DNA from 3 places in the Lysinibacillus sp. NPDC096418 genome. Region 3 is predicted to be linked to each of the others. Evidence: riboswitches for the same ligand, from Rfam matches in the RefSeq annotation. Region 3 holds a riboswitch; each other region holds the start of a gene.
What was found. Region 3 has a riboswitch for S-adenosylmethionine ahead of ACIQZG_RS21425 (MetQ/NlpA family ABC transporter substrate-binding protein). Riboswitches for the same ligand answer to the same signal wherever they lie in the genome.

Region 1 (4,438 bases), on a different contig from region 3:
GGAGAAGAAGCCCTAAATGTTATTGTGAAAATGGTAGGACAAACAGAAAAAGATACAAATCAGATGGAGGGCATTTTTAATGAACTTCAAAAAGATTCCCAAAAAGTCTTGGAAGCTTTAGAAACAATCTCAGCAGTCATTGAAGAAAATACAGCGGTTACGGAGGAAGTTTCCTCAGCTTCCAAAGATCAGTCAACTGTAATTAGCCGCATTGTCGAAAATGTCCATAAAGTTGAAGAGATATCAGAAGTTCTTAAAAATAAAGTCGATAAGTTTAAACTATGAGGCTCAGGTAGAACATTTCAGATTTTTGCGAGGAGTGAAACGTTCGATTTGGGGGATTGTCAATGGGCGTGCCTTTACGAGCTACATGACAATTCTCCTTTGTTGTATGCTTGCTGATAGGCGTAACAAGAATACACAGAGCCTTGATTGCTTTGTAAAGAAAAACACCTCCGAAGTGAAGTGGGTACAGAGAAATCTGTACGCATCGTTGGAGGTGTTTTCTCTTGTTTTATTTATAATGATAAGTGCTTGGTTGTCGATCTCTTCGTTGAATTTGTTTAAACCAGGCTTGATCTTTTTCTTCTTGTTTTAATGTATTAACGATGGAGGATGAACAACTAACACAGGTTCTAGCTTGCGTTATTTTGCCGCATCGTTCGCATGGGGCACCGATATTGGGGAAAATGGTATTTTTTAATTTCCCTGCTTTCACCCATTTATAAAGCAAGTCGGAAGAAACGCCTGTTAATTCAACGACTTCATCATTTGATAAGGTACGATTATTTTTTCTTAGTAAAAAATGAAGTAATTCCGAAAAAATATCCTCTTCTCTCGCATCTAATTTTTTGCCAAACAGCTGCATTATACTTCGCTCCTCGCTTTTTAATTGATCGTTTCAGTGATATTGATAGGGTTCTCGTCATATTTATAATTTTCCCAACGGTTACGGGCCAATTTTCTGTATTTATTCGAAACGCTTCGATCCGAGATTAAGCGGGAGAATCCTTTTTTTGCTTCTTTTATATCTCCAAGGCGTAGACTCAACTCTGCATTCAAAAATTGAATTCGTTCCTCGCCTTCTTGGTTGGTAGCAAAAGACTTACTGTAAAATTCCCTTGCAGATTGTAAATAGCGCATTTCAGCTTCATGTTCATTTTTTAAGCGATAGAGCCACGCAATTTTCAAAGCTAGGTTTGCCATTAGAAGAGGTTCTTCCATCGAAGACTTTGATACAAGGTATGCTAGTTTATAGCTGACAATCGCATCATCTATCGTGCGTTCTTGGCAAATATTCACCGGTTTTCGTAGCTCTTTAATGTACAATTCATTAATCAGTAGCATGAAGGGTCCGTAAGTTCTCGTCATGGACTTGTGATAGGCGTAGCCACAGTGGGGACAGACAGCTACTTCATATAACAATGGATTCAAGCCTTCATAGACTGGCATGAAATCGGTATGTTCTTCAACGATCTTATAGCGATTTGGACGCACTTTATATGTTGTAAAATGCTTCTTGCAAAATTTGCAATCCACATTACTTTCGTAATAGTAAATGTTAAATCCCATAAGAACCAACTCCTTTACATCGGGTAAATTATCGTTTCTTTTGTTCTAGTAATACTCTGTATGTAATAATTCAATATATTTAATTCAATGTCCTCTTATTCTATCAATTATATGTAATTTGGTATACTCCTTTAGGATGACTATTACAATTCCTGCTACTTTCTCTTTTTCTTTTAAATGCAGATATTACTGAATTTGTCTTGCGATAGCATATACGGATGAGTTCGAAAGTTAATTGAATTTTAGTTTTCTGACTAATTCCTCAAGGGTGCCGGATATCAAAGTACGGGAGGAAATAACTACTTGTGAAGACAATTATGCCAGCTAACGTTTCGGGAAATTGCAACATTGGAACTGAAGTGTTTTCTGGAGTTCGTAACGTATTTTTATAAGATAGGATTGTTAAAAAGAAGTTGGAGGAAATTAAAATAAAAGAAGGGCAGTCAAAATCATTTAGAATGGTTTTGACTGTCCTTCTCTAGCTTGTTCTAAACACAATTAATTATGGCAAAATAGCAAATGAGCGAACTGGGAATCCGGATGCTTTTTCGGGTTTCGGAACGATATTAAAAATAATTGCACCTTTTGGTGGTAGCTTATCCAAGTTTGTCATGAGCTCGATTTGATATGTATCTTGTTCGAGTACAAAATATTCCCCATCTAACTTGCCATTTTTACGAAAATCAGCTGCTGAATCCGTGTCAAATGTTTCATGACCTATAGCACTTACTTTGCGCTTTTCAAAAAGAAAATTCAGCGCTTCAAATCCCCAACCAGGAATATGATTATTTCCATCAGCATCCTTATTATTGAAAGCTTCTTTATCTGGCCAACGTTTACTCCAATCCGTGCGAAGTGCAACAAATGTCCCAGCTTCAATTTCACCGTATTTTTCTTCAAAGTCCAGAATATCTTGCACACTTAAGGCGAGGTCGTGATTAGTTGCAGCCTCCTTCGATTTATCAATCACGATAAGTGGTAGGACAAGCTCCTTTAGTTCTAATTCATCCAAGTAGCGTGTGTCTCGCACGAAGTGAATGGGTGGATCGATATGTGTTCCGTATTGTCCCGGAAAAGTGAATTGTTGTGCAAAAAAACCATCTTCATGTGAGAATAGCGTTTCGAATTTAGCGTCGTCAAACATAAAAAAATGAGGTGAATCTGGTCCGAATGTGTGCGTTAAGTCGACCCACTCCTTTGATTTTAATAATTGAAGTGCTTGTAAAAGATCGTTTGTCATAATGTGTTTCCTACTTTCCTAGTATTTTAGATAAAAAAAGAGAACCCTATTTGTAGAAGAGGGTCCTCATGCATAATAACTGAAGTTAATCCTCTCATCTTTAAGGCGATTATCGCCGATTGGAATTAGCACCATGCTAGAGCTGGTTGCTGAGACTTCATAGGGCCAATCCCTCCGTCTCTCTTGATAAGAATATAAGTATATGAATTTTCAGAAATAAATAGTACGACTACTTTATCATATTAAATAGTAGTTTACAAGTTCAATAGGGATACTCTGTTAGTTGATTACCAATCTAAGATTAATGTCAGTCCACAACAAGCATGTTCAGTGAATCGAATTTGAATGCCGTCTGGTGTGAATTTAGTGTCGAACTTAATGGTAATACCAGTTGAGGTAATTAATTTATCAACTTCTGCTTTATTTGAAAGTTGTGCAGCGCTCATGAGATCGTGGGCAAACTGTTCTGAATCTGCAATTTTACTTGTTAGCAACTGGGATTGCTGCATAATGGCCTGAATACTTTTTGCTGAAATCTTTAACTGTCGTGTGTTTACTGGTGGAAACGAGTTGTTATTTGTCGGCATTGCCAATTGACTAGGGAATTGAGCAAGAGAAGGATGATTTGCCATTACCCACATCGGATAATGATTTGAGTAGGTAAAGTAGGGATAAGGATTGTAATACAATAAAATTCCTCCAATTCAATAGCTGATATCTTATCTTATGAATTGTTATGTCATTAGGTGTAATTACAACATTTTTGTACGTGCGATACGAGTAATGAAAAAAAGCAATATAAATCAAGAAAACCTTATTTTCCTTTGGTATCTTATGTTTAAGGGGGGACGAGAAATGAGTTACAGTCTTATCAACCAAAAATCCATTGATTATATAGAGGCTAACTTACATGAAGATTTAACGTTAGATAGTATTGCTCAGTTTGTTGGTTTCTCAAAGTATCATTATCATCGTATTTTTCAAAAAGAGGTTGGTGTAACTGCATCTGAATATATTCGGTATCGAAGGATTGCTAATGCGGCCAATATGCTACTCTATACGGATGAAAAAATAATAGATATTGCCTTCTATTTTCAGTTTGAAACACAAGAATCATTTACGCGTGCATTTAAGAAATATTATCAGCTACCGCCAGGACAATATCGTAAAATAATGGGTAAATTAACGGTGCAAAGGGAGGAAACTATAATGAGAAATGGACAATTGTTAAAAGGATGGACACTAAGTGGAAGTCACCCATCTAATTATAAGATGGGAATTGATAGAGAAATCTTTCATAAAGGGAAGGCATCTGGATTCTTAAGGTCTTCTACTGTGGAGTCTCAAGGTGAATTTGCTACGATGATGCAACAATTTAAAGCTGAGAAATACTTGGGCAAAAGACTGAAGTTGTCAGGCTTTATCAAATCTAAAGCTGTTGAAGGATTTTGCGGGTTTTGGATGCGTGTAGATGATGCACTTGGAGATGTATTGCAATTTGATAATATGAATGATCGCCCAATTGTTGGTGATACGGAGTGGAATCATTATCACATTGTTTTGGATGTACCGAAAAACAGCACCGTCATTGCTTTTGGTGTACTGCTCTCAGGAAGAGGTCAAGTA
Region 2 (4,438 bases), on a different contig from region 3:
AATTGGAGCCGAAACAACAATTTGGTTTAATACAGTTATTCGAGGAGATGTATCTCCTACTATTATCGGTAAACGAGTGAGTATTCAAGACCTATGTTGCTTACATCAAAGCCCTAAATATCCACTCATTATAGAGGATGAAGTAACAGTTGGTCATCAAGTAACCCTACATAGTTGTACGATTCGTCAAAATGCATTGATTGGCATGGGTTCCATTATTTTAGACGGGGCTGAAATTGGCGAAGGTGCTTTTATCGGTGCAGGTAGTCTCGTACCTCCGGGAAAAGTAATTCCTCCTAATAGCTTGGCTCTAGGACGCCCAGCAAAAGTCGTACGTGAATTAAATGCCGAAGATAAAGAAGATATGGAGCGCATTGTTCGTGAATACGCTGAAAAAGGACAATACTATAAATCACTGCAAAAATAGATTAAAGGGGAACTAAGATAATTTCTTTTCTTAGTTCCCCTTTATTCATTACAGACCAGCTTTAGCTCTTAATGCGTCAGCTTTGTCCGTTTTTTCCCATGGTACATCTAAGTCAATACGACCGAAATGACCATATGCTGCTGTTTGTTTGTAAATTGGACGACGTAGATCAAGCATTTTAATAATACCTGCTGGGCGTAAGTCGAAGTATTCGCGAATCCATTCTACGATTTGGCTTTCATTTACTTTTCCTGTACCGAATGTATCAACAGCGATTGACACAGGCTGTGCTACACCGATTGCATAAGCAAGTTGTACTTCTGCACGTTCCGCAAGACCCGCTGCTACGATATTTTTCGCCACGTAACGTGCTGCATACGCTGCTGAACGGTCAACCTTTGTCGCGTCCTTACCAGAGAATGCACCACCACCATGACGTGCATAACCACCATAAGTATCTACGATGATTTTACGCCCTGTCAGACCTGCATCACCTTTAGGTCCTCCGATTACAAAACGACCAGTTGGATTGATGAAGTATTTTGTATTCGCATCAAGTAATTCACCTGGTACAACAGGTCCAATTACTACCGCTTTTAAATCTGCCTGAATTTGTTCAAGCGTCACTTCTTCATCATGTTGTGTTGAAATAACAATTGTATCCACACGTACTGGTTGGTTATTTTCATCGTATTCAATTGTTACTTGTGTTTTACCATCCGGACGTAAGTATGCTAATTCGCCAGATTTACGTACTTCTGTAAGACGGCGAGCTAATTTATGTGCTAAGCTGATTGGTAGTGGCATAAGCTCAGGCGTTTCGTTACATGCATAACCAAACATTAATCCCTGATCTCCTGCACCAATCGCTTCGATGTCTTCTTCTGTCATTGTTCCTTCGCGTGCTTCTAATGCTTGGTCAACACCTTGTGCAATATCTGCAGATTGCTCACCGATTGCCACTAGTACTGCTAGGTTTTCAGCATCAAAGCCATACTTCCCACGAGTGTAGCCAATCTCTGCTACAGTATCGCGTACGATTCCTTTAATATCTACATACGTAGAAGTAGTGATTTCTCCTGCTACTAATACTAAACCTGTTGTTACAGTAGTTTCACACGCTACACGTGCATTTGGATCTGCTTCTAAAATTGCATCTAAAATTGCATCCGAAATTTGGTCGCAAATTTTATCTGGATGTCCTTCCGTTACACTCTCTGATGTAAACAATCGACGGTTTGTCATTTGGTTTCCTCCTATTACTCTTGCGAATAGTGCTCGCGAAATTAATACGGTACTCATTACCCATGTCAAGTTCGCTCCTAAAGGATTGAACTTCAAGCCGTTGTTGCTGACGTTTCACTTTCGCACAAAAAGGCAGCTGCTGCTTTTAACACGAGGATTTCGAAAGGCTTATCCTTACTTATAATAAGGAAGAAAATAAATATCGTTACTACGGTAGTTATTTTTACAAACAAAAAAATCCTCAACTCACGCTTTTACATGAGGAAAGGATTTGACATTTCGTAACCTTTCACTCTTATCGTTCAAGGGAAATTCCCCTGCATCAGGTTGGCACCAGCGCATACCGTGAAATTGGTTATGCAGGTTGCCGGGTTTCATAGGGCCTGACCCTCCACCAGCTCGGGATAAGAGTATCCGTTCAATTCCACATGTTACTTAAAACAGCCGCTTATGTCAAATATTTTATGACGTTTATGCTAATTGTAAGAAATTCGCAAAAATAAATTTTCGAATTAGTATAGATTATTTAGGCAATTGTGTTATACTATTTTTGAAAATAAGAAAATCTCCCTGACTCAGGGAATACTATAAAAAAGGATGGTATTTAATCGATGAATTCAGTAGAAATCGCTAACGAACTGAAGGAATTATTAAGCGGCGGGAACATTAAAGTTCAACTTTCAGTACCACAACTTGTAGAAAAAGCTACATCTCGCGGTGAAGCATTGTTAACAGTAGATGGCGCACTTCGCGCAGAAACTGGTAAATACACTGGTCGTTCACCTAAAGATAAATATACGGTAGAAGAAGCAGAATCAAAAGAACAAATTGATTGGGGTAATGTAAACCTACCGATTTCATCTGAAGTATTTGATAACTTATATGTAAAAGTATTAAACTACTTAAAAGAAAAAGATGAACTTTTCGTTTTCAAAGGCTTTGCAGGCGCTGATAAAGATTCACAATTAAGTATCCAAGTGATCAACGAATACGCTTGGCACAATCTTTTCGTTCATCAATTATTTATCCGTCCAACTGAAGAAGAATTAGCATCTCACGTTGCAGACTTCACAATCGTTTCAGCTCCTAACTTCAAAGCAGACCCTGCTGTCGATGGTACAGCTTCTGAAACATTCATTATCGTGTCTCTTGAAAAGAAAATCATCTTAATTGGTGGTACTGAGTATGCTGGCGAAATGAAAAAATCGATTTTTGGTATCATGAACTACTTGTTACCACAACAGGGCATCCTTTCGATGCACTGTTCAGCAAACGTTGGTGAAGCTGGCGATGTAGCATTATTCTTCGGATTATCTGGTACTGGTAAAACTACGTTATCAGCAGATGCTGACCGCAAATTAATCGGTGACGATGAACACGGTTGGTCTGATAACGGCGTATTCAATATCGAAGGCGGTTGCTACGCAAAAACTATCAATCTTTCTGAAGAAAAAGAGCCTGAAATTTACCATGCTATCCGTTTCGGTTCTGTATTAGAGAACGTTGTGGTTGATCCGGACTCTCGAGTATGTGACTACGATGACGGTTCATTAACTGAAAACACACGTGTTGCTTATCCTATCGATTACATCGAAAACATCGTAACACCATCTGTTGCAGGTCACCCAAAAACAATCGTCTTCTTAACAGCCGATGCCTATGGCGTATTACCTCCAATCAGTAAATTAACAAAAGAGCAAGCAATGTATCACTTCCTAAGCGGTTTCACTTCAAAACTCGCTGGTACTGAACGTGGTGTTACAGAGCCTGAACCAGTATTCTCTACATGCTTCGGTTCTCCGTTCCTACCACTTCCAGCAACAGTTTACGCTGAAATGTTAGGTAACAAGATTGACGAGCATGGCGCACAAGTATTCCTAGTTAACACAGGTTGGACTGGTGGCGAATACGGCGTAGGTTCACGTATGAAGCTTTCTTACACTCGTACAATGATACGTGCTGCAATCGACGGTAAACTAAACAACGTTGAAACAATCCAAGACGCTGTATTCGGATTACATATCCCAACTGCTGTTGAAGGTGTTCCAACTGAAGTACTTAACCCTCGTGATGCATGGGCAGATAAAGCAGCATATGATGTAAAAGCAGCTGAACTTGCTAATCTTTTCAACGATAACTTCAAGAAATTCTCAAACGTTTCTGAAGCAATCATTAAACAAGGCGGTCCTTTAAAATAAGACGCATTCAAAGAGGAGACGAATAATATCGTCTCCTCTTTCTTATGTTCTATAAAGATATAAATAGACTTTGATATTAAACGATAACACGAAAGTAGCACAGCCTACATAATTGGTTTTTCTTTTCCCTCCTGCAACCACAAAGGGAACTCCTCTAATAATTGCTCATATAACGGCTCATCACTAACAGTCTCTATACTACTCTAAGGCTCTTCCTCTAGAAAATTAGTTATAACCTCTTATAAAAAACTAAACAACCAGTCACCGGTTCAATACCGACAACTGGTTGGATAAATGCTATTTTGAGCTCTGTTTTATAAACGGGGAGCACTTTTTTTAAGAATAAATCTGTTCATACCACTGTTTAGCAGCTTCCACTTCTACTATTGTGAGCTGATGTCCAGTACTTACCCATTGAACACCAACCGATGCACTTGCATCTGCTAATAGTTGTAGTAGTTCAAGAGATTCTTGTTGCGGACAAATCGGATCATTCATTCCTGCCGCGATAAATACATGGATACCCGTTAAATTGGGGAGTGTAATACCGCGCCTTGGCACCATAGGA
Region 3 (4,438 bases):
AGAAACTTACTTTTTCTGCTGGGGTTATTTTTTTACTAATTTTTTACGACCCCGCTATAAAGTCCAGGGCGTCTATCATCATAAACAGGAATTCTCCCTCGTACTTCATCAACAATCGAAAAATCCACGTCAATCACAGCAACTTCTTCATCTTCAGCACCAATCCAAAGTACTTCACCCCAAGGCTGAATGACCATTGATTGGCCATTGAAGTTCTCTACTTTGTTGGCAATACGATTGACTGCTATGACGAAACATTGGTTTTCGATGGCACGTGCTTGTAATAATGTCTTCCAATGATCAATACGTGGTGTTGGCCATTGCGCTGGTACAAACAATACTTTTGCGCCGTCAAGTGCATGGGCGCGTAGCCATTCCGGGAAACGAATGTCGTAGCAAATCACACCTGCCGCTTCGATATCGCCCAGTTGGAAGCGATTCATGCTATCTCCCGCTTCTAAAAATAAATGCTCGTCCATTAATCGGAATAAATGAGCCTTGCTATATTCACCTACTTGCTCACCATCTTTATCGAACGTGTACATCGTATTGTAAAATTTGTCATCCTTCTTCGTCGAAACAGACCCTCCAACAATATGGACACCTAGTTCCATCGATAAGCCTTGTAAAAATGCTTTTGTACGTTCACCATCAACGTCTGCTAGCTCTGGTAATTTTTCTAGTGCATAACCTGTGTTCCACATTTCTGGTAAAACAATAACTTCTGCTCCTTGGCTTGCAGCTTCACGAATTTTCTCTTCAGCTCGGACAAAATTTTCCTCGACCTTACCAAAACCTACATTTAATTGGATACACCCTATTTTCACGATTTCATCCTCCTCTAGACATTTAGAAAAAAAAGTAATAGTATTTGCAACATATATCTATTAGTAATTATTATATTCTGAAAAAGGTGAATGTACATGGAATTCTCTAAAAAACTACAACAACTACCAACACAATTCTTTGCTGCACTTGTACAAAAAGTTAATGCAGCACTGGCAGAAGGTCGCGATGTCATTAATCTCGGACAAGGAAACCCTGACCAACCAACACCGCCTCATATTATTAAAGCATTACAAGAAGCTGCTGAAAATCCACAAAACCACAAGTACTCCCCATTTAGAGGTGTACAAGAATTACGTCAAGCAGCAGCAGACTTTTACAAACGTGAATACAATGTCGATATTGATCCAAATACTGAAGTGGCCGTGCTCGGCGGCACAAAAATCGGGCTTGTCGAACTACCAATGGCTATTTTAAATCCTAGTGATTATATGCTACTTCCCGATCCAGGCTACCCGGATTATTTATCTGGCGTTGTATTAGGTGACGTCAATTACCACATAATGCCGCTTCAAGCTGAAAACGACTTCTTGCCGGATTACAGCAAAATATCAGATGAAGCAAAAGAGCGTGCAAAGCTTATGTATATGAATTATCCAAATAACCCGACTGGCGGCACAGCAAATCTTGCATTCTTTGAGGAAACTGTAAAATTCGCTAAAGAAAATAATATCGTCGTATCGCATGATTTTGCATACGGTGCAATCGGCTTCGATGGCGTCAAACCTGTTAGCTTCTTACAAGCTGAAGGTGCCAAAGAAGTTGGTATCGAAATGTATACCCTATCAAAAACCTTCAATATGGCGGGTTGGCGTATCGGCTTTGCAGTTGGGAATGCAAAAATTATCGAAGCCATTAACATCATTCAAGATCATCTATTTTGTAGCCAGTTCCCTGCCGTACAGCAAGCAGCAGCAGTCGCACTCACTGCGTCTCAAGACTGCACTGACGAACTAAGAGCAATATATGAACGCCGTCGTAATGTACTTGTAGAAGAAGCTCATCGCATAGGTTGGCAAGTGACTGCATCAAAGGGCTCGTTCTTTGCATGGCTACCTGTCCCAAAGGGTTTTAGAAGTGAAGAATTTGCAAATTTTCTATTAGATAAAGCAGATATAGCAGTCGCCGCGGGAAACGGCTTTGGTGAATATGGTGAGGGCTACGTGCGCGTTGGTCTTCTCGTAAGTGAAGGTCGACTACGTGAAGCAATGATAAGGATCGAGAAATTAGGCTTATTCTCTGCGTAAACGCAGAATTTTTATCATTTTCTGAAAAGTTATTGCTTTCTAAACTTTTTTACTATATTGTTATTCCAATAGATTTTAAATTTAATAAACATCTCTTATCAAGAGTAGCTGAGGGACTGGCCCTATGAAGCTCGGCAACCATCTGATTATCAGAAAGGTGCTAAATCCAGCAAAACAGTATTTGTTTTGAAAGATAAGAGAGGTATTGTTCTATTGCCTCTCCTGACGAAACATCTTGAGAGGTTTTTTAAATTTCTAAATACCAACTATACATATATCTATTGGAGGAATAACACATGAAGAAACGAAAATTTGGTTTATTTTTATCAGCAGCTATTTTAACAGGAGTTCTCGCTGCTTGCGGTAGCAATGACGGAAAAACCAGTGAAACATTAAGTGAAGAAAAATTAATCGTAGGTGTAACACCTGGTCCACACGAACAAATCATGGAAGTTGTTGGGGAAATAACTGCTGAAAAAGGCTTAGATCTCGAATTAAAAGTATTCTCGGATTATGTACTTCCAAATACATCACTTAGTGAAGGCTCAATTGATGTAAACAGCTTCCAACACGGTCCTTATTTGAAACAATTTAACGAGGATAAAGGAACAGATCTTGTATCTGTTGGCGTTACGTATATTAGTCCAATGGGCTTTTACTCTGATAAGTACGACAGTTTCGATGATATCCCTAAAGGTGCTACTGTTGGAATTCCAAATGACCCGACAAACGGCACTCGTGCACTTTATATTTTGGAAGAGGCAGGCTTCATCAAAATCAATAAAGAGAAACGTGCAAAAGCAACAATTCACGATTTAGATGAAAACCCTAAAAACCTTAAATTCATCGAATTAGAAGCTGCTCAAATTCCTAAGCAATTAACAGAAGTAGATGTAGCAGCAATTAATACTAACTATGCACTTGAAGCAGGCATTAAGCCAACTGAAGATGCACTATTAATCGAAGCTGCTGATTCACCTTATGCAAACCAATTAGTTGTGCGTGCTGCTAATAAAGATGATGCAGCAGCAAAATTACTTATTGAATCTTACCAATCAGACAAAGTGAAAAAATTTATCGAAGAAGAATTTGAAGGCTCTATCTTACCAACTTGGTAATAACGTATTTCAAAAAAGTTACCGTTTCAAGCGGTAGCTTTTTATCTTTCAAAAAGGACGTGACTACATGATTCAATTACAAAATATAACGAAACAATTCAAAGCGAAGAGTGGCACAGTTCGAGCTGTTGACGATATTAATCTGCACGTTAAAAAAGGAGAAATCCATGGCGTTATTGGCTATAGTGGTGCTGGAAAAAGTACACTAATTCGTTGCGTGAATTTATTGGAGCGCCCTACTTCTGGAAGTGTCAAAATAGATAATGTTGATTTAACAACTTTATCTGAAAGCGAGCTACGTAAAACGCGCCAAAAAATCGGCATGATTTTTCAGGGTTTCAATTTACTGAAAACTGCAACGGTTTATGAAAATGTGGCGATTCCCTTACGCTTGCTTGGCTATAGCAAAAAGGAAGTTGAAACGCGCGTTGAAAAATACTTAGCTATTGTTGGCCTCAAAGAACGTCAACAAAGCTATCCTAGTCAGTTATCAGGCGGCCAAAAACAACGTGTGGCCATTGCACGAGCCCTATCACAAGAACCTGAAATTTTATTAAGTGATGAAGCTACAAGTGCTCTCGATCCTGAAACGACTGATTCTATTTTAGATTTACTACTAAAAATTAACGCTGAATTAGGCATTACCATCTTATTGATTACGCATGAAATGAACGTCATCCAAAAAATCTGCGACCATGTTACAGTTCTTGAAAACGGAAAAGTCGTTGAACAAGGTTCGGCCATTGATTTGTTTACAAAGCCTCACCATAAAACGACCCAAAAGTTTCTCAATACCATTTCACAGCGTACATTAAAATCATCATTAATTGAGCAGTTAAATTTATCAGGTGCCGTTACACGTCTTACTTTTGTCGGCGAAAGTACAGGAAATCCACTTATTACAGAAGCGGCTCTTCAATTTAATGTAAAGCCTAATATTCTAACAGCAAACATTATCGAACTTAAAAATGGTGTTGTCGGTAATATCGTGACTCATATTCACGGTGAACAGTCCGAAGTACAAAAAGCCCTACAGTTCTTCCAAACAAACGGTGTCATAACAGAAGTATTAGGAGGGACTAACGCATGAGTTTAATCACAGACTTTATCGATCAATGGTGGGCAATTATTTGGGAAGCCGCACTTCAAACTTTCCAAATGGTCAGCATTTCACTGTTATTCTCTATATTGATTGGTGTTCCACTAGGTGCACTTCTTGTCCTTACA

Region 1: another riboswitch for S-adenosylmethionine. It lies ahead of ACIQZG_RS06225 (cyclase family protein); the one in region 3 lies ahead of ACIQZG_RS21425 (MetQ/NlpA family ABC transporter substrate-binding protein).
Region 2: another riboswitch for S-adenosylmethionine. It lies ahead of metK (methionine adenosyltransferase); the one in region 3 lies ahead of ACIQZG_RS21425 (MetQ/NlpA family ABC transporter substrate-binding protein).

Annotation. Positions count from the first base shown of each region.
Region 1 is NZ_JBIWEY010000004.1:127,722-132,159, reverse strand. It holds gene ACIQZG_RS06240 (methyl-accepting chemotaxis protein) at 1-285, shown strand, start outside; gene ACIQZG_RS06235 (hypothetical protein) at 515-868, opposite strand; gene ACIQZG_RS06230 (DUF2225 domain-containing protein) at 889-1,572, opposite strand; gene ACIQZG_RS06225 (cyclase family protein) at 2,075-2,812, opposite strand; SAM riboswitch class I at 2,904-3,005, opposite strand; gene ACIQZG_RS06220 (YuzC family spore coat inner layer protein) at 3,100-3,444, opposite strand; gene ACIQZG_RS06215 (helix-turn-helix transcriptional regulator) at 3,668-4,438, shown strand, end outside.
Region 2 is NZ_JBIWEY010000024.1:24,817-29,254, reverse strand. It holds gene ACIQZG_RS16500 (gamma carbonic anhydrase) at 1-427, shown strand, start outside; gene metK (methionine adenosyltransferase) at 476-1,672, opposite strand; SAM riboswitch class I at 1,965-2,083, opposite strand; gene pckA (phosphoenolpyruvate carboxykinase (ATP)) at 2,284-3,870, shown strand; gene ACIQZG_RS16485 (alpha/beta hydrolase) at 4,207-4,438, opposite strand, start outside.
Region 3 is NZ_JBIWEY010000042.1:4,936-9,373, reverse strand. It holds gene ACIQZG_RS21435 (carbon-nitrogen family hydrolase) at 36-827, opposite strand; gene ACIQZG_RS21430 (pyridoxal phosphate-dependent aminotransferase) at 924-2,093, shown strand; SAM riboswitch class I at 2,186-2,293, shown strand; gene ACIQZG_RS21425 (MetQ/NlpA family ABC transporter substrate-binding protein) at 2,390-3,211, shown strand; gene ACIQZG_RS21420 (methionine ABC transporter ATP-binding protein) at 3,279-4,301, shown strand; gene ACIQZG_RS21415 (methionine ABC transporter permease) at 4,298-4,438, shown strand, end outside.